Regions from separate parts of the Sinorhizobium sp. RAC02 genome, predicted to be linked through region 4. Evidence: riboswitches for the same ligand, from Rfam matches in the RefSeq annotation. Region 4 holds a riboswitch; each other region holds the start of a gene.
What was found. Region 4 has a riboswitch for cobalamin ahead of metE (5-methyltetrahydropteroyltriglutamate--homocysteine S-methyltransferase). Riboswitches for the same ligand answer to the same signal wherever they lie in the genome.

Region 1 (5,656 bases), 690 kb from region 4:
ATCCTCGGTGGCGACCGCCTTGCCGATGACATAGGACGAGCCGGAGCCGGAGAAGAAGTCGTGGTTCTCGTCGGCATTCGGCGAGAGCGCAGAAAGAATTGCGGGGTTCACCTTGCAGGCCTCTGGCGGGAAAAGCGCCTCGTAGCCGAGGTTCATCAGCGCCTTGTTGGCGTTGTAGTGCAGGAACTTCTTCACGTCCTCGGTCAGGCCAACGCCGTCATAGAGCGCTTCGGTGTATTTCGCCTCATTGTCGTAGAGCTCGAGCAGCAGGTCGAAGGCGAAATCCTTGATCTCCTGGCGCCGTTCCTCCGACAGCCGTTCCAGCGAACGCTGGAACTTGTAGCCGATGTAGTAACCGTGCACGGCCTCGTCGCGGATGATGAGACGGATCATGTCGGCGGTATTGGTAAGCTTTGCGCGGCTCGACCAGTACATCGGCAGGTAGAAGCCGGAATAGAACAGGAAGCTTTCAAGGAAGACGCTGGCAACCTTCTTCTTCAACGGATCGGCGGAAGCGTACTGCTCCATGATCAGCGCCGACTTCCGCTGCAAAAACTCGTTTTCCTCCGACCAGCGATAGGCGTCGTCGACGTCCGGCGTCGAGCACAGCGTGGAGAAGATCGACGAATAGGAGCGCGCGTGCACGGCCTCCATGAAGGAGATGTTGGAGAGCACCGCCTCCTCGTGCTGGGTCGCGGAATCCTCCATCAACCGCACGGAGCCGACGCCGTTCTGGATTGTGTCAAGCAGGGTGAGGCCGGTGAAGACGCGGATGGTGAGCTGCTGTTCCTCCGGCTTCAAGGTAGCCCAGGACGGGATATCATTGGAGAGCGGCACCTTCTCCGGCAACCAAAAATTTCCGGTCAGGCGGTTCCAGACTTCCAGGTCCTTGTCGTCCTCCATGCGGTTCCAATTGATGGCGCGCACGGCGGCGGCCGCCTTCGGGGCTTTGGTCTTCACTTGGATGTTCATGGTCTTCCCCGATGTCACAATGCGCACGAGACGCAGCCCTGCACTTCCGTGCCGGACAGCGCCATTTGGCGAAGGCGGATGTAGTAGATGGTCTTGATGCCCTTCTTCCAGGCATGGATCTGCGCCCGGTTGATGTCGCGCGTCGTCGCGGTGTCGCGGAAGAACAAGGTCAGCGACAGGCCCTGGTCGACATGCTGCGTCGCCGCCGCATAGGTGTCGATGATCTTCTCCGGGCCGATCTCATAGGCGTCCTGGTAGTAGTCGAGATTGTCGTTCGTCATGAAGGCGGCCGGATAATAGACGCGGCCGATCTTGCCTTCCTTGCGAATCTCGATCTTCGAGACGATCGGGTGGATCGAGGACGTCGAGTGATTGATATAGGAGATCGAGCCCGTCGGCGGCACGGCCTGGAGGTTCTGGTTGTAGAGACCACCTGCCATGACTGCAGCCTTCAGAGACTGCCAGTCATCTTGCGTCGGGATATGGATACCCGCCTCGTCGAAAATCCCGTGCACCTTATCCGTCGCCGGCAGCCATTCCGCTTCCGTGTATTTGTCGAAATATTCGCCGGAAGCGTATTTCGAATTCTCGAAGCCTTTGAAGCTCACGCCCTTCTCGACCGCCAGCCGGTTGGAGGCGCGGATGGCGTGGTACGTCACCGTGTAGAAATAGATATTGGTGAAGTCGACGCCCTCTTCCGATCCATAGAAGATGCGCTCGCGGGCGAGGTAGCCGTGCAGGTTCATCTGGCCGAGGCCGATGGCGTGGCTGTCGTCATTGCCCTTCTCGACGGAGGGGACCGAGGAGATGTGGCTCATCTCGGAGACGGCCGTGAGTGCCCGGATCGACGTCTCGATCGTCTGGCCGAAATCGGGGCTATCCATAGCAGCCGCTATGTTGAGCGAGCCGAGATTGCAGGAAATGTCCTTGCCCATCGTCGCATAGGAGAGGTCGTCGTTGAACGTGCTCGGCTCGCTGACCTGCAGGATTTCCGAGCAGAGGTTACTCATGGAGATACGCCCGGCGATGGGGTTTGCCCGGTTCACCGTGTCCTCGAACATGATGTACGGATAGCCGCTTTCGAACTGGATCTCGGCGATGATCTGGAAGAAGTCGCGCGCCTTGATCTTCTTCTTCTTGATGCGGGCGTCCTCGACCATCTCGCGGTACTTTTCCGTCACCGAAATCTCGGAGAAGGCAACACCGTAGACGCGCTCCACGTCATGCGGCGAGAACAGGTACATGTCCTCGTTGTTCTTCGCGAGCTCGAAGGTGATGTCGGGGATGACGACGCCAAGCGACAGCGTCTTGATGCGGATCTTCTCGTCAGCATTCTCGCGCTTGGTATCGAGGAAGCGCATGATGTCGGGATGATGGGCGTTGAGATAGACCGCACCCGCGCCCTGCCGCGCACCGAGCTGGTTGGCGTAGGAGAAGGAATCTTCCAATAGCTTCATCACCGGAATGACGCCGGAGGACTGGTTCTCGATCTGCTTGATCGGCGCACCCATTTCGCGAAGGTTCGTCAGCGAAAGCGCCACGCCGCCGCCGCGCTTGGAGAGCTGCAAGGCCGAATTGATCGAGCGGCCGATGCTCTCCATGTTGTCTTCGATGCGCAGCAGAAAACACGAAACGAGTTCTCCTCGCTGCTTCTTGCCGGCATTGAGGAAGGTCGGCGTCGCCGGCTGGAAGCGGCCGGAAATGATCTCATCGACGAGGTCGCGGGCAAGCTGTTCGTTGCCGCGCGCCAGCGCCAGCGCCACCATGCAGACGCGGTCCTCATAGCGCTCCAGGTAGCGCTTCCCGTCGAAAGTCTTCAGCGTATAGGACGTGTAATATTTGAAGGCGCCGAGGAAGGTCGGGAAACGGAACTTCTTGTCATAGGCGTGGTCGAACAGGTCACGCACGAAATTGAAGGCATACTGGTCCAGAACCTCCTGCTCGTAGTAGCCCTCCGTCACCAGATAATCGAGTTTTTCCCTGAGGTTATGGAAGAACACGGTGTTCTGGTTGACGTGCTGGAGGAAATACTGCTTGGCGGCCAGCCGGTCCTTGTCGAGCTGGATTTTTCCACCCTCGTCGTAGAGGTTCAGCATGGCGTTCAGCGCGTGGTAGTCCAGCGCCGTAATCTCCGGGGCCTTGATCGGCTTGTCGAGCGTCATCGTGTCCAAAATCGTTCCAATCCATCTTTGACGTTGGCGACATCCTCATCCGTGCCCAGAAGCTCGAAGCGATAGAGGTACGGCACCCCGCATTTGGCGGAGATGACATCGCCGGCGATCCCGAAGGTCGCGCCGAAATTGCTGTTGCCCGCGGCAATCACGCCGCGAAGGTTTGCGCGGTTTTCCGCATCGTTGAGGAAGCGGATCACCTGCTTGGGAACGGCGCCTTTCCCGTCCTCACCGCAGTAGGTCGGCACGACGAGCACGAAGGCCGCCTTCGCCTTCAGCGTCTCGTCGGCGCGGAGAGGAATGCGGGAGGCTGGAAGGCCGAGCTTTTCCACGAACCGACGGGTGTTTTCCGACCGGGTGGAAAAATAGACGAGCCCGCCCATCGCCTGGCTCGCTTCAAGCCAGCGCGCTGATCATATCCGGACGAAAGCCGGCCCAATGCTGCTCGCCGGCGATGACGACAGGGACCTGCCGGTAGCCGAGCCCCTGCACGAGCGCGAAGGCATCGGCATCCTCGGAGACGTCGACGACGCTGTAATCGATGCCCTGGCGGTCGAGCGCGCGGGTGGTCGCGGTGCACTGGACGCAGGCAGGCTTGCTGTAGACGGTGATGGACATGGTCTTCCTCGTAATTGGACAATTGGGCGTGACAAATCGTTCAGCCATCCGCCGATGGCCGTTCGAAAAACTGGAGATAGGCAGATGGCCGCCTGAGACGGCCGGACACGAAACGCCGCTTACTCGCGTGGATGCACTGGAAACTGGATCGACATAACTTCACCCCGAAGTGATTATGCGGGACATACGGGGAGACGGGGCGCGACATCATTCCGCAACCCAACGCTCGCCTTCCGGACACCCCGCCCGTGGACATTCATGTACGAGGCAGGTCTCCTGGCTTGCGGGTCGCGGCATCCGTTCACCTTCCCAAGGCATTTGCGCCTCAGTGGCTTCATCGAACGAATGCTCGCCGCTTACAGTTGCGGGGGCAGCTCCGGTTTGACGCGGCCATCATGGCCGCCCCGGATTCCCGTCTTAGCCTTCGATTTTTTCGAATCGAAGGAACCTCGAACACAAGATATAGTAGACGAGGTAAAAAATGCGTCAACAGCTATGACGACTTATCAACCGTTTCGGTGCCCGCACTAGAACTGGCCGACGCCGCCATCGGGTCTTTCGATCAAGATTCGTCCACAATCGTGTTGCGAGTTCTTAGGTCTTTCGCAGACAACAACACCCCCGCTCCTATCAGAGGGAAAGAAGCCAGCCTCTCAGAATGTTGTCACGTGATCTGAAAATAATCGTGCCTACATGGTGGACTGTGCCGATACGGCCTTCCCTTGGCAGGAAAGCCGCAAACAGGTGAGCCGCTTCCGTCAGAGACTTGCGCCGACTTCCCGCAGTTTTTCAGAACCGGTGCCTTCGGCAGCGAGATCTCGTGATAGGCCGCGATAATTTCGGCGGTGTTCTGCAGGTCTACGTCGACGATCTTGATGCCGGCATCCTTGAAATTCTGCAGGAGGGGGGCTTCCTTTGCGACGGTAGCGTCGATCTGCTTGTCGAGCTCTTCACGGGTGAGGCGGGTGATGAGTTCACGATCCGCTTCAGGAACGCCCTTCTATACGCGACCGGACGCCAAGGCGACACAGGGCATGAAGATGGCGTTCATACGCAGCATTGTCTTGGCGACCTTGTCGTAGCGCTGATTCCAGGAGAGATCCAGATCGGCTTCAAGTCCATCCACCTGCCCGTTGGACATGGCGTCGAACACCTGCGGTGTCGGCATTGGTGTCGGCGCTGCGCCGAGCAGCTGGTAGAAATCACGGTACGCCAGCGTTGTGTTGATGCGCAGCTTCATACCCTTGATATCTTCGATGCCTGCGGTTTCCTTGCCCGTGAAGACGACGCGTAGGGTGGCGATGCCGTAACCAAGGCCGATCGTACCGCTCTGGGTAGGCAGTACGTCGAGCAGCTTGAGGGCCGCGGGATGGCGAACGAGCGTAGCGACTTTTTCCGTGCTTTTGACGAGCCACGGCGCATTGATGGCAGCGATCTGAGGAATACGCGAACCGAGTTCCGCGGTCATGATCCAGCCGAGATCCAGCGCGCGGGATTGCATCTGCTGCAGCATCGCGCCTTCGTTGCCCAGCTGATTCGACAGGAAGGCCTGAATCGAAAGGCGACCATTGGTTTCTTCCGAAAGGCGCTTGCCGACAGTTTCAGCTGCGACGTTCCACGGGTGGCCGGGCGGCGCTGTAATGCCGAGACGGTAGATCTTGGCGGTCTGCGCACGCAGGATCGACGGTGCGGAGACAGTCATTGCTGCTCCAGGCGAGACGCTTTTCATCAAAGCACGACGTGTAATGTCCATGGTGGGTTCCCTCTTTTATGAGTTAGCGAGTTAGGAGAAGTAGGTCGAGAGTGCCGGGAAGATCGAAAGCAGCACCAGGATGACGCAGCAGATCAGGAAGAACGGTAGCGTTACAATGAACATCTTTCCAGGTTTCGCGCCC
Region 2 (5,656 bases), 1.1 Mb from region 4:
AGAACGGATCGACACCAGCGAACCTGTCGATGATGGCAATGGCGCGGCTCGCCAGACGGCCGACGCGGGTAGGCGCTGCCCAGTCGCCATCGAAGAACAGCAACATGCCGCCGGGTTTCAGCATGCGGTACCATTCGGCAAAGGCCTGTTCCGGCGTGGTCAAAGTCCAGACAAGATGGCGGCAGACGATCGCGTCATAGCTCTCGTCCGGCTCCATCGGGTTTTCCGCATCGGCAAGCAGGAAGCGAAGGTTTTTCGCGCCGGCATGTTTTTCCCGCGCAACCGCCAGCATCGCCTCGGAAAAATCGAGCGCCGTCACCTCATGGCCGAGCGAGAGCAGCAGGCGCGTCACCTCGCCAGTGCCGCAGGCAAGCTCCAGCACGCGACGCGGCTCCGGGCCGAGCCGTTCACGGATTGCCGCAGCCCAGGCGTCGAATTCCGGCCCTTGCGGAATGCGGTGGCCGAACGCGAAGTCGAAGGTCTCCGAGCGGCGAGACCAGTAGTCCCGGATGTCTTCCTTGAGATTGCTGTTGGAAAGCGCGCCGTGCATCACTTCCCCTCGCCCGCATCCACGCGGGCAAAAAGGTCGTCGAAGCGCGGCCGGGCGCGGGCCGGTACCTCGACCGTGCGGATCGCATCGGTCAACTCCGCCTCGCCGACCTTCACGAGCATGACCATGCCCATGCCGAAATGCGGCGAGCACTTGATGCCGTAAAAGCCCGGCTGGTCGAAGGTGACCTCGATCTCCTCATTGATCTTGCCCTTGAAGCCGGCATAGCCCTCCGGAACCATGCCGTCGATGCTCGCGGCATTGTGGCTCTTGTGGGTGGCGATGAACTTGATGCTGTCGCCCGGCTTGATCGCCAGGAAATCCGGCTCGAACACCATCGAGCCCTTTTCGCCACGGTTGCGCATCTCGACCTTGAACGTCTCGGCAGCGGCCGGAAGGGAATGGAAAAGAACGGCCATCACGGCCGCGGCGAGAAGGAGCCGGATTTTCATCTTGCCTCTGCAACGAGCTTGAGTTTGGCCGGTCGCGGATTGGGCCGGCGGTAACGGATGAAGCAGCCACCAGCGCTGTCGCGCTCGATATCGACGGTGACGCGGAACACGTCGTGCAGACGCTGCGGCTCCAGCACCTTGGCGGGGGCGCCGAGGGCCACGATGCGTCCTGCCTGCATCACGGCGATGCGGTCACAGAACATGGCGGCATGGTTGAGGTCGTGAAGCGCTGCGACCACGGTCAGGTCCTGTTCACGCACGAGCTGGAGCAGGCCGATCTGGTGGCCGATGTCGAGATGGTTGGTCGGCTCGTCGAGCAGAAGGATCGGCGATTGCTGGGCAAGCGCGCGGGCAATATGCAGCCGCTGGCGCTCGCCGCCGGACAGCGTGTGCCAGAGACGGTTGGCGAAATGCGCCATGTCCACCTCCTCCAGCGCCCGGTCGACGACGGCATCATCCGCCTTCGACCAGGGTGTTAGCGCGCCCAGATGGGGCGTGCGGCCGAGTTCGACGGCCTGGCGCGCCGTGATGCGTTCCGTCGTTTCCGCTTGCTGCTCGACGAAGGCAATGCGCCGCGCGATCGCCTGCCGCCCGTGCGCCAAAAGCAGTTTGCCGTCCAGCGTCACCTCGCCCCGCTGCGGTTTGCGGATGCCGGCGATGAGCGCCATCAAACTGGTCTTGCCCGACCCGTTCGGGCCGATGATTCCGAGGAATTCGCCGGGGCGCACGTCGAGTGAGACATCCGACAGGATTTTTGTGCCACCCGCCGACCAGGAAAGTCCGTTTGCAACCAGTGTCATAGCGCCGATCTCCTCTGACTTAAGATGAGCGCAAAGGCTGGTGCGCCGAACAACGCCGTGATGACGCCGATAGGCAGCACCTGGCCGGGGATGATGACGCGCGACAGCACGTCGGCGGCGATCATGAAAATGGCGCCGATCAGCGCCGAGGCCGGCAGCAGCAAGCCGTGGCGCACGCCGACGACCATGCGGGCGGCATGGGGAATGACGAGACCGACGAAGCCGATCGAGCCGACGATCGAGACCATGACGGCCGTCATCAACGCGGAAATGGCAATCAGCACGACGTAAACACGGCGCACCGGAATGCCGAGGGAGGCGGCCGATTCGGTTCCGAAGGTGAAGGCGTCCAGCGCGCGGGCATGCCACAGGCAGACGAGCAGGCCGGCAAGCGCGACCGGCAGCGCCAGCCAGACATCCGGCCAGCGCACGCCGGAAAGATTGCCAAGCAGCCAGAACATGATGCCGCGCGCCTGCTCGGCATTGGCCGCTTTGGTGACGATGAAGGAGGTGAGCGCGTTGAAGAGCTGTGAGCCAGCGACGCCTGCCAGAATGATCGCGCTGGTGCCGCGCCCGGCGCGCACGGCCAGAACGCTGACCAGAGCGAAGGCGACAAGCGCGCCGATGAAAGCGCCGATCGGCAGCGTCAGCATGCCGGCACCGATGCCGAGGATCGCGACGGCGACGGCGCCGGTCGAGGCACCAGCCGAAATGCCGAGAATATAAGGATCGGCAAGCGCATTGCGCAGCAGCGATTGCAGGATCACGCCGGAAAGCGCCAATGCCGAGCCGCAGCAGGCGGCGACCACGGCGCGGCTCAGTCGGTAGTTCCAGATGATGCCCTCGTCGATCGGCTCCAGCGCATAACCCGCCTGCCAAAGACGGTTCGCCACGGTCTTCCCCACGACATCGAGCGGGATTGCCGTCTCGCCAACCGCCGCGCCCACACCGAGTGCGGCAAGCAGGAGCACGAGCGCCGCGAAAGCGGCGCCCGTCCGGAGCAAGAGGGGGCGATCTGCCATCACTTGGCGAGGCCAGCCTTTTCGACCGCGTCGGCGAGCACTTCGATGCCCTCGATGGTGCGGATCGTCGGGTTCATCGCCTGGGCGTCCATGTCGACCACATAGCCGTTCTTGACCGCCGGCATCAGGCTGGCGACCGGATCTTCCTTCAAGAACTTGTGCTTGACGGCAACGTCATCGGCCGGGAAGCGGCGGCGTTCCATCTTGCCGGCGACGATGATGGTCGGATCGGCCTTGGCAACGGTTTCCCAGCCAACCGTCGGCCATTCCTCGTCGCTCTCGATAACGTTCTTGATGCCAAGCGCAGACAGGATGTAGCCCGGCGCGCCGTTGCGGCCGGCGACATAGGGGTCGATGTCGAGTTCGGCGCTGGAGAACCAGAAGACGGCGGACAGCTTGCCATCGGCAGAGGCGATCTTCTTGCGGGCCGCGGCCTCGCGGGCCTTGAGCTCGGCGATCACCTTCTCACCCTGATCCTGTACATTGAAAATCTGCGACAGTTCGCTGATTTCCTTGTAGATAAGGTCCATGGTGAAGACCGTCTTGCGCACACCGTCGCCGCCGCCGGTATTGTCCTTGCCGATGCAATCGGCCGGCGAGGTGTAGACGGGGATCTTCAATTCCTCGAACTGTTCCGGCGTCGCGACGATGCCTTCCGGGCCGACATGCCACTGGAACTGCGCCGTCACGAGGTCCGGCTTCTTGGCGACGACGCTCTCGAAGCTCGGATCATTGTCGGCAAGGCGCTCGACCTTGGCATTGGCCTCCTCGTAACCGGTCAGAACCGGGCCGATCCAGACCGCGGTGCCGACCATGCGGTCGCCGACGCCGAGCAGGTAGAGGATTTCGGTCGAGCTCTGGCCGAGCGAGACCGCACGCTCCGGCGCCTTCTCGAAGGTGACCGGGCGGCCGCAATTCTCGAACGTCAGCGGATACTGGGTTTCGGCGGCGTGGACCGCACCCGAGGAGAGAACAAAAGCTGCCGTGCCGGCAACGAACGAAAGCAGAGGGGCGGCACGTGAGGCCGCGGCAAAGATGGTCATGGGTTTCTCCCGGATGAAGGACTGCGCAAAAGGCGCGGAGGGACACGACGGCAGGCAGAAGCCTAGCCGACGCACCAACAGGAGCGGATCGATTGCGGTCGGGAGAAAACGAGTAGATATCTGCCAGGGGTGGCAGCGAAAATCGTCATGGCGTCTCCGTTCCGGGCATCCCCGCCCGTGACTTGGATTGTTGCTATGACGGCAGGTCTCCTGGCTCACGGATATCTGCTGCCTGTCTGCCTTCCCGCGGAAAACCGCAGTGGCATGACGCATAAACGCGTCCGAGGACAGGCGGCAATCCGCCTACAGTTGCGGGGGCAGCCACGGAATGGGTCCCTGTTGGGTCGTCCGCACCGTGTTCCCTATTAATCCCCTGGGAGTCATCCGTCAGGGAACCGTCGGCCCATCCTTAGTCCGCGCCACTCGGCAGCGTCAAGGCGCGATAGCCGTCAGGTCTCGAAATCCCCGAAGACATCCTGCAGGCGGGTCAGCGTATCGACGCGTTCACTCACCGCCTCGCCCATCACGACGATGATGTTGCTGAGCATGAGGTCCATGACGGCCGTCATGGTGGCGGCACCATCCCACAGCGGCCCGTGCGAGCCGGGTACGACGAGGCAGATATCGGAGACCTCCGGCCCCCAGGGGCAGAATTCATCGGTGAGCAGCACGACCTTGACGCCGGCGCGCCGCGCTTCCAGCGCCAGCGGCCGCGCCTTGGCGGCGAAGCGACGCACGTCGTGCAGGAAGAGCAGCCGCCCCTCGACGGAACCGTCGAGCACTTCGGCATAGGTGCCGTTGACGCCATCGACGAACTGGACGCGCGAGCGGGTATAAGAAAGCTGGCTGGCAAAATACTGGGCGATGCCGCGCACATTCTGGTAGGCCGCGACATAGACCTCGCTGGCACCGATGAGCGCGTCGATCGTCTGCTGCCATTCCGGCGCGGTGGTGATTTCGTAGATCTGCCCAAGATTGTCGATCTGCTGCTGGATGAGGCCGGCGAGCAGCTTGCCCTCCTTGCGGTCCTGTTCCAGCCGGTCGACCTGGCCCTTGACCTGCCAGGCCGGGTTGGAACTGCCATGCCGCAGTTCGCCCTTCAACTCATCAAGGCCATCAAAACCCATGCGGCGCAGATAGCGGCCGACGGTCATCGGCGAAAGTTCGAGGCGCTGGGCGATGGAACGCGCCGTCTCGAAAGGCAGATCGGCGATATTGCGCTCGATATAGTTGGCGATCAGCTTGTCGGACTTGGACCGCCGGAGGTCATCGGACTGTACGAGCTTCACAATGCGTTTCGACACGTCGCCCCTCCTCGAAGCCCGCCCATCCGGAGACAGGCGGGCCAGCGCTGTCACTGCGCGGTCTTCACCTTCGTCCAGACCCGGTCCAGCTGGCGCAGCGCGGGACCGAGATCCTCGAAGATCTGGAGACGCGCCATCGTTTCCGCTGGCGGATTGATCTCCTTGCTATTCTTGATCTTTTCCGGGGTCAATTGCCGCGCCGGAACGTTGGCCGTGCCGTTGGTCTGTTGCGAGACATTCAGCGCAACGATCTCCGGACGCGTATAGAACTGCAGGAATTTGATGGCATTTTCCTTGTTCGGCGCGCTCTTCAGCACGCAGGCATCCTCCTGGTACATGGTCGCGCCCTCTTCCGGGATCACGTAGCCGAGGTCCTTCTCGTTACCGAAGACATCGACCATGGCACCGACGAAGAAATGGCCGGCCGCCACGTCGCCAGACTGCACCATCGGCCGCGTGTCATAGGTAAAGGCCGCGACGTCCGG
Region 3 (5,656 bases), on a different replicon from region 4:
GACGCGCTCGTCGTAGCGCGCCGCTGCCTTGAACGAAACGGCGCGCGAAAGCACTCGGCCATCCACCTCCGGCAGCGAAACGTTCATGCCGAGATCCCGCGCCGTCAGCCCCTGCCCCGATGCTTCCCAGGCCTCGCGCGACGATCCGGAGAAGATCGCTTGCAGGACAGGCGCGCCCGTCTCGTCAAGTACGGTGGGTTTCCGGCCTGCACCCGGCGCAGAGACCGCGAAGCTCGTGGCATTCAGTACGACCTCCGGCCGGATGTCGGCAAAGGCCGCACGCACCGTCTCCACGGAAACGGGCTCTTTCAGGCTGGAGACGAAGATCGGCAAAGCGCGAACGCCCTCGGCGGCAAGCGCCTCGATCAGCATTTCTACGGGGCGGGTTTCTCCGCTTTGGACATAGGCGCGGTAGAAGCTGATGGCTGCGGTCGGGGGTTCCAATCCCTCCGGCCTAAGCGCGCTCTTGGACGCCTCCCGCCATGTGGCGATATCGACGACACCCTGCCTCGGCCACCAGATTCCGGCCTTTTCCAGCGGCATTGCCGGTTCCGGCGTTTCACCACCGAAGACCAGTGCATCCGCATAGGCGAGGAAGCGCTCCGCGTTGTCGGCTCCGCCCTCGTTCAGATAGGTCCAGAGGCTCTGACGATCCCCGTTATCGATGCGATTGAAGGGAACCAGCCCCTCGTCCGGCCGATCGTCGCCGGGCAGCGCCACGAGCTTGATGCCATTGGCAACCGCCGTCGCCAGCAGCGCTTCCAGTACATAGCGGAAATAGCTGGCGCCGCCGAGGGCACGGATAACGATGAGCTTGGCGTGACGGGCCGTGCGCTCGATATAGGTATCGACCGACATGGGATGCGAGAGCGCCGCGAGGCTGGCAAGGCGCAACCGCGTCTCGGTACTACGCACCCGGTGGGCGGCGGCGATGGAGGCGAGTTCCGTGTCGGCGGCAGAGAGGAAAAGGATATCGCCCGGCGTCTGGCCAAGGTCGATGGCTTCCTTACCGTCGGCGATGGTGCCTTTCTGGGCTAGCAGGAGATGCATGCGGCGCCTCCTGTTTGGCGGTTTGCCTTACCAGTGGATCCTCGGGTCAAGCCCGAGGATGACGGAGTGTGTGGGGGTGCGGCGCCCAAAAGCAGCCGTCTACGCCGCTGGCCGCCAGCACGCTGAAAGCATTGAGAGTGTCGCCAGTATTGAGCGTGCCGCGCATCTTGGTAAGAACGTGCCCAATCGGGAAGCCACAAACGTTGCCTCGAAAGATTGCGCGCGCGATCAGCCGGCCCCCACCCCTCCCCACCGTCATCCTCGGGCTTGACCCGAGGATCCACCAGCACCGCACGCCGGGAATGGCCATGCCGTGCCTGAGAGGCGGAGGAGAGGAAGGGCCGCACGCTCATGCCGGAATCACACCGCCGCAGCGATGGCGGCGCGTACGGCTTGCTCGTCCATGTCGTGCAGGCCGATGACGACGAGGCGGGTGCCGCGGGTTTCGCTTGGGGTCCAGGCGCGCTCGAAATAGGTATCGATGCGGCTGCCGACGGCCTGGATGAGAAGGCGTAGCGGCTTGCCGGGCACGTCGGCAAAACCCTTGACGCGTAGCACGTCGTGTTCGCCGATCACGCCCTTGAGGCGCTCGGTGAAGGCGGCCGGATCTGCGATGGCGCCGAGTTCCACGACGAAACTATCGAATTCGTCGTGGTCGTGCTCCTCGCCGTTCTCATGTTCCAGTTCGTGGTGCGACTTGCGGTTGGCGATGTCGTCTTCCGTGCCGACGCCGAGGCCGAGCAGCACGGCGGCGGCGACTTCACCGTTCCTGGCTTCGATCATCGAGGGCTTGCGAACGGTACGGGACGCGACCTCGTCGCGCACGGCCTGAAGGCCGGCGGCATCGATCAGATCGGTCTTGTTGAGGATGATCAGGTCGGCAGCGGTGAGTTGGTCTTCGAACAGCTCTTCCAGAGGGCTTTCGTGGTCGAGATTGTCGTCCTCGACACGCAGCGCATCGACCTTGTCATGGTCATCGGCAAAGCGGCCCGCGGCGACCGCGGCGCTATCGACCACGGTGATGACGCCATCGACCGTCACCTGCGTCTTGATTTCCGGCCAGTTGAAGGCGGCGATAAGCGGCTGCGGCAAAGCAAGGCCAGACGTCTCGATGACGATGTGGTCCGGGCGGTTTTCGCGCTCCAGCAGCTTCGTCATGGTCGGGATGAAATCATCAGCGACGGTGCAGCAGATGCAGCCATTGGTGAGTTCGATGATGTCGTCCTCGGTGCAGGCTTCCGCGCCGCAGCCCTTCAGCACGTCACCATCGACGCCGAGATCACCGAATTCGTTGATGATGAGCGCGATGCGCTTGCCGCCGGCATTCTGCAGCAGGTTGCGGATCAACGTCGTCTTGCCGGCGCCGAGGAAGCCGGTGATGACGGTGGCGGGGATTTTCTGTTGCAGCATAGGCTCAACCCTTCATTTTCAGCGGCAGTCCGGCCGCAACGAAATAAACATTTGGCACGAGGGCGGCGACCTGCTGGTGCAGCCGCCCGGCATGGTCGCGGAAGTCGCGCGCCATGCGGTTTTCCGGCACGATGCCGAGACCGACCTCGTTCGACACGAAGACCAGTTGACCCGGCGCCGTCGCGATGACCTCGATGAGGCCGGTAAATTCGGTGGCGATGTCCCGTTCCTCCAGCATCAGGTTGGTGACCCAGAGCGTCAGGCAATCGATGAGCACTGCCCGGTCCTCACGCGCCACATCTTTTATGCGTTCGGCGAGTGCAAGCGGCTCTTCATAGGTTTCCCACCCCTTGCCGCGGTCTTCCCGGTGTCTGGCGATGCGCTCCCGCATCTCGTCATCCCAGGCACGGCCGGTGGCGATATAATGACGCGAAAGGCCGGTCTCTGCGACCAGCCTTTCGGCAAAAGCGGATTTTCCGGAACGCGCACCGCCCAGAACCAGGACGGCCCCGGGCGATTTTTGCGTCATATCAGGCAGCCTTGGCGACTTTCTCGTTGGCAAAGCCCAACGCGAGACCGAGCACGATCCAGAAGAACAGCGTCGTGGCAAGTGCCGCAACCGCGAACTCCGCACCGAGAACGGCCGGAACGTTGCTGGAAATGTCGCTCGGCTGCGGCGCGCCGTAAACCTGCGGCGCCGCAATCAACACGATGCCGGCGACCTTGGCCACGATACCCTGCTTCAGGAACAGGAGGTACAGTCCCCCGGCCGAGAGCAGGACGGTCGCAACCCACCAGATCTGGCGCTGGGTAAGATCAGCAGCCGGGAAACCCGGAAGTTCCGGCGGCAGGCCGATGGCTGGCAGCATATGCACGGCAAGCCAGCCGGAGGCACCCCAGAGCGCACCGTTCGCGACGGTGATCGGGTGTCCGGAAACCAGGCTGAAACCCGCCAGCAGAAGCGCAAAGCCGGTGCCGGTGACAAGGTTGGCCAAAAGCGTGCCGGAGAAACGGCTCATGCCGAACATGATGCCACCTTCCTCGTGCTCCTCGCCCTCATGGGCATAGGCGACGGAAACCGGCGACAGGTAAGACGCGACGTCCAGAATCACGGCGCCGAGCGAGGAATGCTCCTGCGTCGTGGCGGCGCCACCCGTGGTGGGCGTCGTGCCATCAGTTGCCGGTGCGGTTTCTTCGCCGCCGCCCTCGAATTCTTCTGCGTGAAGAATGAGCGGCACGACTCGTGCCTCCTGGGCGGCTGTCATCAGCACGCCAGAGAACAGCCCGGCCACCAGGGCGGCCAGGAGATAACGAACGATCATGTCAAAAACTCCTTAGTGGCAGGGAAAGCCGTAGGAGTGACGGGTGTCGTGCGCCGTATCGTGCAGCACGGCCGAATTTGCCAGGCCGGCGCTGAAAACGAGGAAGGCACCGAGCAGCAGCGCAAGCGCGCCGGCGACAAGGCGATCGTTTGCGGAAAGGGTAACAGTAGACGTAGCGGAAACAGCCATGACAACCTCCGTGCAGGCGTTGGGGAAGCCCCTCCCCAGGTCGAGCGATATGCCCTCATCGGCTGGCAGGTCTCCTGGCTCGTGGCGTCCGGCGTTTTCACGCCTGCGGACCGCTCTCACCTTCCCGGGTATCAGCATCGCGAAAGGTGGACGATTCGTAGAGAAAGAGGCGTCCGAGCCTTGGCTTATCGCAATGCCACCCAGTGGCTTTTCCGGCTGGTTTTCTCTGTGCAGCCCGGAGCACCATGCCCCATGACCCACACAAATCCTCCCCACCGGATGAACGTTCCTCGCCACTCTACAGTCGCGGGGTCGGCCGTGATTGCAGCGCCCTAATTGGGTCCGCCGCGTCACATTCCCATTTACTCCCCGATCCGTTTCCGGATCCGGGAACCATCCAATACTGCGGATGATTATGCTTCCCGTCCCGTGAAGTCAATCGACCGGCAGCGGCATCACCTGTGCTGAAACCGCCGTCCGGTCGTCGCAATCTCAATAGCCGGGGATGATCACCATGCCACCGCCGCCATTGTAGTAGCCGTCGTCACCGTTGTAGCGCTCGTAGTAGCCGTCAACGGGGCCTTCCAGCACGTCATAGTCCTGCTGGTACTGGCGTTGCTGGTACTGGCGCTGCTGATATTGACGCTGGCGATTCTGGCGAGCCTGAGCATACTGCGCGGCCTGCCGGAGTTCACGGAACTGCGCACGCGACAGGTAGCCGTCAGCGCGATAACCGGACGAGCCCTGCCATGACGCGATCGCCGAGCGGGTACGCGGTCCGAACACGCCATCCGCGCCATAGGTGTTGAAGCCCAGAACGCTCAGCCAGCGCTGCGCCTGCACACGGGTCGAGCGCTGCATATAGGCTTCGCGTGGGTCAATGACCGGTTCCTCGACGACCTTGCGCTCGGTTTCCGTGGTCGCCGTCTCCTGCTTCGGCTTGGTTTCCTGTGTTTGCTGGCGCGCGGCATCGGCAAGCGTCGAGAGCCGTTCGCGAGCATCCGCGAGGAATCGGCCATTCGGATAAGCCCTGAGATAGTCGCGGAAAGCATCTGCCGAACCGTCGAGCACGGCTTTGCGGAAGGTTTCCTCTTCGCGCTTCGCCGCATCGGCCTGTTCCACGGCAAGGCCCCGGTCCTTCGTCTCGGCACCCTGCGCTTCATTTTTGCGGGCCGCGGCTGCCGCGTTATCGGCTTCAGCTTGCTTCTTTGCAGTCGCCGCCTCTTCGGCGCGTTTTTCCGCCTCGTCGGCAAGGCGGGCCGCTTCCGTGGCCTTCGCCTCGGCGTCCGCCGCAGCCTTGGCGGCTTCGGCCTTCAGTTTCTCCACTTCGGCAGCTTTCTCTTCCGCAAGCTTGCGGGCAGCGGCGGCCTCTTCCTCGATCCGAGCCTTTTCGGCAGCGGCCGCCTTCTCAACCTCGACGCGCTTGACATCGGCGTCGCGACGGGCGGCGGCCTCTTCCTCGGCACGCGCCTTTTCCGCAGCGGCAGCCTCTTCGGCCTTCGCGCGCTCAGCCTCGGCCTTCACCCGGGCAGCCTCTTCCGTCTTGGCCTTGTCCGCCGCAGCCTCCGCCTCTGCCTTCAGGCGCTCGGCCTCGGCTGACTTTTCATCGGCGAGCTTGCGGGCGGCGGCTTCCCTCTCATCGGCTTCCGCCTTCAGGCGAGCGGCTTCCTCGACGCGCGCCTTTT
Region 4 (5,656 bases):
GTTTCTGCGGGACCACCCCAAGGTCGATCAGATCCACTATCTTCCCTTCAACGATCCGGCTTCGGCCGTCGGCCGCACCTTTGCCGCCCAGTGCAGCGGCGCGGGCTCCACCTTCTCCTTCGACATCAAGGGCGGGCAGCCAGCCTCGTTCAGGTTCCTGAATGCGCTGAAGATCTTCAAGCTCGCCGTCAGCCTCGGGGGCACGGAATCGCTCGCGTCCCACCCCGCCACGATGACGCATTCAGGAATTCCCGTGGAGGTTCGCCAGCGCATTGGCGTGCTCGAATCGACGGTGCGTCTGTCGATCGGCATCGAGCATCCCGATGATCTGGTTGCTGATTTGGCCCTGGCGCTCGACGGCGCCTAGGCGCGCCGTCCCTTCAGTTCGGAAGGCGCAGGGAATCGTAATCGACACCATCGATTAATCGTGCGCCTTTCGTGATCTTGCGGAAAGGCATCGCCCCTAAATACTCTGTTGGCCACTGATATTTAGGGGCGCCCAACATGGCCAATACCGCCGAAGCCGTAATCGACAGGACTGCCGACCGTATCGACTGTCTCGTCGCCGCACATCGGCCCGGCCATGGCCTAGCCCGCGCGTTCTACCATGACCCGGAAATCTACCGGCGCGACATGGAGCGGGTCTTCCGGCGCCACTGGCATTGCATCGCCCATGAAAGCGTGATCCCGAACGCCAACGACTTCGAGGTTTTCCGCATCGACACCGAACAAGTGATCGTCACCCGGGCGGCGGATGGATCGGTCAACGCCATTCTCAATGTCTGTCGCCATCGCGGGGCGGAAGTCTGCACCAAGCAGAAGGGCAATGCGCGCGTCTTCGTCTGTCCCTATCATGCCTGGACCTACGGCAATGACGGGAGCCTGCGCGCCGCACGCCTGATGCCGAAGGATTTCAAGCGCGAGGACCATGGGCTGAAAAAACTCCACGTCCGCGTCGTCGAAGGCCTGATCTTCATCTGCTTTGCCGATGAACCGCTCGATTTCTCCGAGGTGGAAAACCTGCTGCGCGCCACCTGCGGGCAATATGGCTGGTCGAGCGCAAAGGTCGCCTATCGCGAAACCTATCCGGTCGATGCCAACTGGAAACTCGCCGTCGAAAACTATGTCGAGTGCTACCATTGCGGCCCGGCACATCCGGAGTATTCGCAGACCCATGCGCTTGAACAGCCGCTGCACATGATCGAGGCGTTGAACGAAGCGATGGAGGCGCGCACCTGCGCACTCGGCATCGAGGTCGGCTCGGGCAACCACTGGCAGACGTCGCGCGAAGGCCGCGAGGCAATCCATGCCTTCCGCTATGCGCTCTACGACGGCGTGCAGAGCGGTAGCGAGGATGGCAAGGCCGTTGCGCCGCTGATGGGCCGCTTTTCCGATTTCGATGGCGGCGTCACCTCCATCCATCTCGGCGGCACGACCTTCCTTGTCTGTTATCCCGACCACGGCATGATCTACCGCTTCATCCCGAAGACGGCGGAGACGTGCGAGATGGAACTGATCTGGCTCGTCGACGGCAAGGCGGAGGAGGGCAGGGACTACGATCTCGAAAAGCTCACCTGGCTGTGGAAGGTCACGACGGCGGAAGACAAGACGATCATCGAGCACACGGCGCGCGGTGTGCAGTCGCACTATTTCGTGCCCGGGCCGATCGCGCCGATGGAACAGAACGAACTTCGCTATATCGACTGGTATCTCGACGAGATCAGCCGCCCGGACGGCGTGGGCGCATAAGAAAAAGATATAAAGATATCTTTATATCATTGACGAATGGCTCCGGACAGGCGATGATTCGAACATCGAGGTTCTTCGGGTTCCGACCCGAAGCTAAGAGGGAATCCGGTGCGACCTTCGCGTCCATGCCGGGGCTGCCCCCGCAACTGTAAGCGGCGAGTTTCGTCCACCATGTCACTGAGGAAGACGCCTCGGGAAGACGGACGCAAGCGCTGACCCGCAAGCCAGGAGACCTGCCCCGATAGATAACGTCCACGGGCGGGGTGTCCCGGTGTGCCGCTTTTGCGACCGGCCACCTGTGCGCCGCCGTCGTCGATGCGTCATTCCTCCCTGCCCATAACCTACGGGGTAGGAAAATGACCATCAGAACTGCAAATCTCGGTTTTCCCAGGATTGGAAGACATCGCGAGCTGAAATTCGCGCTCGAAGCCTATTGGTCCGGCAAGGCGGACCGCGCGTCGCTGCTCGACGTCGGAAAGACGCTGAGGGCGGAAAACTGGAAGCTCCAGCAGGAGAAGGGGATCGATGCGATCCCGTCCAACGATTTCTCCTTCTATGACCACGTCCTCGATACCGCCGTCATGGTGGGTGCCATTCCGCCGGCCTATGGTTGGACCGGTGGGCCGGTCGACCTCGACATCTATTTCGCCATGGCGCGCGGTGCGACCGGCGGCGAGCATGCCGCCTGCGGCCACGCCCATCACGGGCAGGGTGTGCCGGCGCTCGAAATGACGAAATGGTTCGACACGAACTACCACTACATGGTGCCGGAATTTTCCGCCGATCTAGCCTTCACGCTGACGCAGAACCGGCCGCTGCAAAGTTTCCTGGAGGCGAAGGCGCTCGGTATCCACACCCGTCCCGTCCTTCTTGGCCCGGTCACTTTCCTGAAGCTCGGCAAGACGCGGGATGGGTCGAATGCCCTCGACCTGCTCGACCGTCTTCTGCCGGTCTATGGCCGTATTCTTGCGGAACTCGCCGAGGCGGGGGTGGACTGGGTGCAAATCGACGAGCCGTGCCTAGTGCTCGACCTTTCCGACAAGGAGCGCGATGGCCTGAAGCGAACCTACACAGCCGTGTCGAAGGCCGCGCCCGGTCTCCGCATCCTGCTTGCCGGTTACTTCGGGCGTCTTGGCGAAAACCTTGGCACAGCGGTCAGCCTTCCCGTCGCCGGCCTGCATGTCGATCTGGTGCGCGCACCGCAGGAGCTGGAAACGATCGCCGAAACGGCACCGGGGACGCTGCATCTCTCGCTCGGTGTCATCGATGGCCGAAATGTCTGGCGGGCGGATCTGGCGTCGCTGGCGCAGCGACTCGTGCCGGTCATTGCACGCCGCGGGGTGGGCAACATCGAGATCGCGCCGTCCTGCTCGCTGCTGCATGTGCCGATCGATACCGCGCTTGAAACGGCACTCGACGACGAACTTCGTTCCTGGCTCGCCTTCGCCACGCAGAAGCTCGAGGAAATCGCGTTGCTCGGCCGTCATGCCGAAGCCGGTGCCGTCGAGCAAGGCGGTGCCGTCGCTACCCGCCTGACCTCGGTGCGCGTGCACGACCCGCTCGTCCAGGGCCGATTGAAGGCGCTGGAGGGTACGGCGCAGACGCGCAACCTGCCGTTTGGCGGGCGCCAGGCGATCCAGCGCCGGCGTTTCGGCCTGCCGCTTTTCCCCACCACCACCATCGGCTCCTTCCCGCAGACGGCCGAGGTGCGCAAGGCGCGCGCACGCCATGACAAGGGCGAACTGAGCTATGTCGACTACAAGGCCTTCCTCGAGCAGGAGACGGCCGCAGCCATCCGCTGGCAGGAGGAGGTTGGCCTCGACGTGCTGGTGCACGGCGAATTCGAGCGCAACGACATGGTGCAGTATTTCGGCGAGCAGCTTTCCGGTTTTGCCTTCACCCGGCACGCCTGGGTGCAGAGCTACGGGTCGCGTTACGTGCGTCCGCCGATCATCTTCGGCGATGTGTCGCGCCCGAACCCGATGACCGTCGGCTGGTGGAAATATGCGCAGTCCCGCACCGAAAAGCCGCTGAAGGGCATGCTGACCGGGCCGGTCACCATCCTCAACTGGTCCTTCGTGCGCGACGACCTGCCGCGCGAAACCGTGTGCCGGCAGATCGCGCTGGCCATTCGCGACGAGGTGCACGACCTCGAGGAGGCCGGTGCCGCGATGATCCAGATCGACGAGGCTGCCCTTCGCGAAGGCCTGCCGCTGCGCCATTCGGATTGGCAGGCCTATCTCGACTGGGCTGTGGAATGCTTCCGCATCTGCGCCAGCGGCGTTGCCGACGAAACGCAGATCCACACCCATATGTGCTATTCGGAGTTCAACGACATCATGGCGGCGATCGCGGCCATGGATGCGGATGTTATCTCGATCGAGACTTCGCGCTCGAAGATGGAGCTGCTCGATGCCTTCACCGGCCGCGGCTATCCGAACGAGATCGGCCCCGGTGTTTATGACATCCACTCGCCGCGTGTGCCCGATGTCGGCGAGATGGAAACGTTGCTTCGCCTTGCCCGCGAGCGCCTCGCCGAAGGCCAGATCTGGATCAACCCGGATTGTGGCCTGAAGACGCGCAAGTGGGAGGAGGTGCGGCCTGCCCTCGTCAACATGGTCGAGGCCGCTCGACGGCTTCGGACGGCTGCAAGCACGCCCGCGGTGGCGTAACACAGGGGAAGCGCCGGTTTTCCGGCGCTTCCCGTCCATGCCCGACCGATGCCGTCAGGCGTGCCAGCTCTTCGAGAGGGGCGGCCGAGACAGCGCAAGCAGGTCGATCGCGCGGGTGGCGAGATGGTCTACGATCTCCGCGACGGATTGCGGAAGATGATAGAAGGCCGGTACGGGTGGCATGACGATCGCACCCATTTCGGTGACGGCACACATATTGCGCAGATGCCCCAGATGGAGCGGCGTCTCGCGGGTCATGAGCACCAGCCGGCGGCGCTCCTTCAACTGCACGTCTGCTGCGCGCGCCAGAAGCGTGTCCGTGCGGCCTGTCGCAATCACAGACAGCGTCTGCATGGAACAGGGCGCGACGATCATGCCATGAACCGGAAACGAGCCGCTGGCAATCGACGTCCCGATGTCGTCGTTCGGATGATGGCGATGGACGAGGGACTGAAGTCGTTCCAACGCGGTCGGGTCGCATTCCAGGTCGAGTGTGCGTCGCGCGGCATCGGAGACGACAAGATGCGTCTCAGTATCCGGGAGTGTAGCGAGCAATTCGACGATGCGCATGCCGAGTGCGGCGCCGGACGCGCCGGAGATGCCGACGATGACGCGCGCAATGTTCATGGTCATGGCGCGATGCCTTCAAGGCCGAGGGAGGCCCAGAGACCGTCGATACGGGCGGTAACGTCCGGCGCCATCGCCAGGACCCGGCCCCATTCGCGGTCCGTCTCGGTGCCGATCTTTGTGGTGGCGTCGAGACCGAGCTTGCCGCCGAGGCCAGACTTTGGAGAGGCGAAATCGAGATAGTCGATCGGGGTGTTTTCGACACACATCAGGTCGCGGCTGGCGTCAAAGCGGGTGGAGAGCGCCCAGATCACGTCTTCCCAGCGTCTGACGTCGATATCGTCGTCCACCGCGATGATCAGCTTGGTATAGCTGAACTGCGGCAGCATGGACCAGAGGCCCATCATCACCCTCCGCGCCTGGCCAGGATACCGCTTGTTCATCGAAACGACCATGGCGCGGTAGGAGCAGGCTTCGGGCGGCAGCCAGAGGTCATGGATTTCTTGGAATTGCCGTTTCACCAGCGGCACGAAGAGTTCGTTCATGGCCTCGCCGAGCCGCGACGGCTCGTCCGGCGGCCGGCCGGTATAGGTGGAGAGATAGAGCGGGTTTTTGCGCATGGTGATCGCCGAAAGCGTCATCACCGGGAAGCGTTCGACGGCATTGTA

Region 1: it holds a riboswitch for cobalamin, as region 4 does, so the genes downstream of both, nrdH (glutaredoxin-like protein NrdH) here and metE (5-methyltetrahydropteroyltriglutamate--homocysteine S-methyltransferase) in region 4, are expected to answer to the same signal.
Region 2: it holds a riboswitch for cobalamin, as region 4 does, so the genes downstream of both, BSY16_RS27565 (ABC transporter substrate-binding protein) here and metE (5-methyltetrahydropteroyltriglutamate--homocysteine S-methyltransferase) in region 4, are expected to answer to the same signal.
Region 3: it holds a riboswitch for cobalamin, as region 4 does, so the genes downstream of both, BSY16_RS03905 (CbtB domain-containing protein) here and metE (5-methyltetrahydropteroyltriglutamate--homocysteine S-methyltransferase) in region 4, are expected to answer to the same signal.

What each region holds. Positions count from the first base shown of each region.
Region 1 covers NZ_CP016452.1:993,208-998,863, reverse strand. Annotated here, with positions in the region: gene nrdF (class 1b ribonucleoside-diphosphate reductase subunit beta) at 1-972, opposite strand, end outside; gene nrdE (class 1b ribonucleoside-diphosphate reductase subunit alpha) at 987-3,134, opposite strand; gene nrdI (class Ib ribonucleoside-diphosphate reductase assembly flavoprotein NrdI) at 3,131-3,526, opposite strand; gene nrdH (glutaredoxin-like protein NrdH) at 3,540-3,761, opposite strand; cobalamin riboswitch at 4,011-4,228, opposite strand; partial or broken gene BSY16_RS25735 (TRAP transporter substrate-binding protein) at 4,520-5,514, opposite strand; partial or broken gene BSY16_RS25730 (TRAP transporter large permease) at 5,545-5,656, opposite strand, start outside.
Region 2 covers NZ_CP016452.1:1,414,105-1,419,760, reverse strand. Annotated here, with positions in the region: gene BSY16_RS27585 (class I SAM-dependent methyltransferase) at 1-550, opposite strand, end outside; gene BSY16_RS27580 (pseudoazurin) at 550-1,002, opposite strand; gene BSY16_RS27575 (ABC transporter ATP-binding protein) at 999-1,802, opposite strand; gene BSY16_RS27570 (FecCD family ABC transporter permease) at 1,799-2,824, opposite strand; gene BSY16_RS27565 (ABC transporter substrate-binding protein) at 2,824-3,831, opposite strand; cobalamin riboswitch at 4,051-4,282, opposite strand; gene BSY16_RS27560 (MurR/RpiR family transcriptional regulator) at 4,317-5,171, opposite strand; gene BSY16_RS27555 (polyamine ABC transporter substrate-binding protein) at 5,222-5,656, opposite strand, start outside.
Region 3 covers NZ_CP016450.1:833,340-838,995, reverse strand. Annotated here, with positions in the region: gene cobN (cobaltochelatase subunit CobN) at 1-1,050, opposite strand, end outside; gene cobW (cobalamin biosynthesis protein CobW) at 1,411-2,460, opposite strand; gene cobU (bifunctional adenosylcobinamide kinase/adenosylcobinamide-phosphate guanylyltransferase) at 2,465-2,989, opposite strand; gene BSY16_RS03910 (CbtA family protein) at 2,991-3,782, opposite strand; gene BSY16_RS03905 (CbtB domain-containing protein) at 3,795-3,971, opposite strand; cobalamin riboswitch at 4,019-4,384, opposite strand; gene BSY16_RS03900 (peptidoglycan-binding domain-containing protein) at 4,464-5,656, opposite strand, start outside.
Region 4 covers NZ_CP016452.1:298,223-303,878, reverse strand. Annotated here, with positions in the region: gene BSY16_RS22625 (cystathionine gamma-synthase family protein) at 1-367, shown strand, start outside; gene BSY16_RS22620 (aromatic ring-hydroxylating oxygenase subunit alpha) at 505-1,749, shown strand; cobalamin riboswitch at 1,801-2,004, shown strand; gene metE (5-methyltetrahydropteroyltriglutamate--homocysteine S-methyltransferase) at 2,106-4,421, shown strand; gene BSY16_RS22610 (UbiX family flavin prenyltransferase) at 4,476-5,048, opposite strand; gene BSY16_RS22605 (UbiD family decarboxylase) at 5,051-5,656, opposite strand, start outside.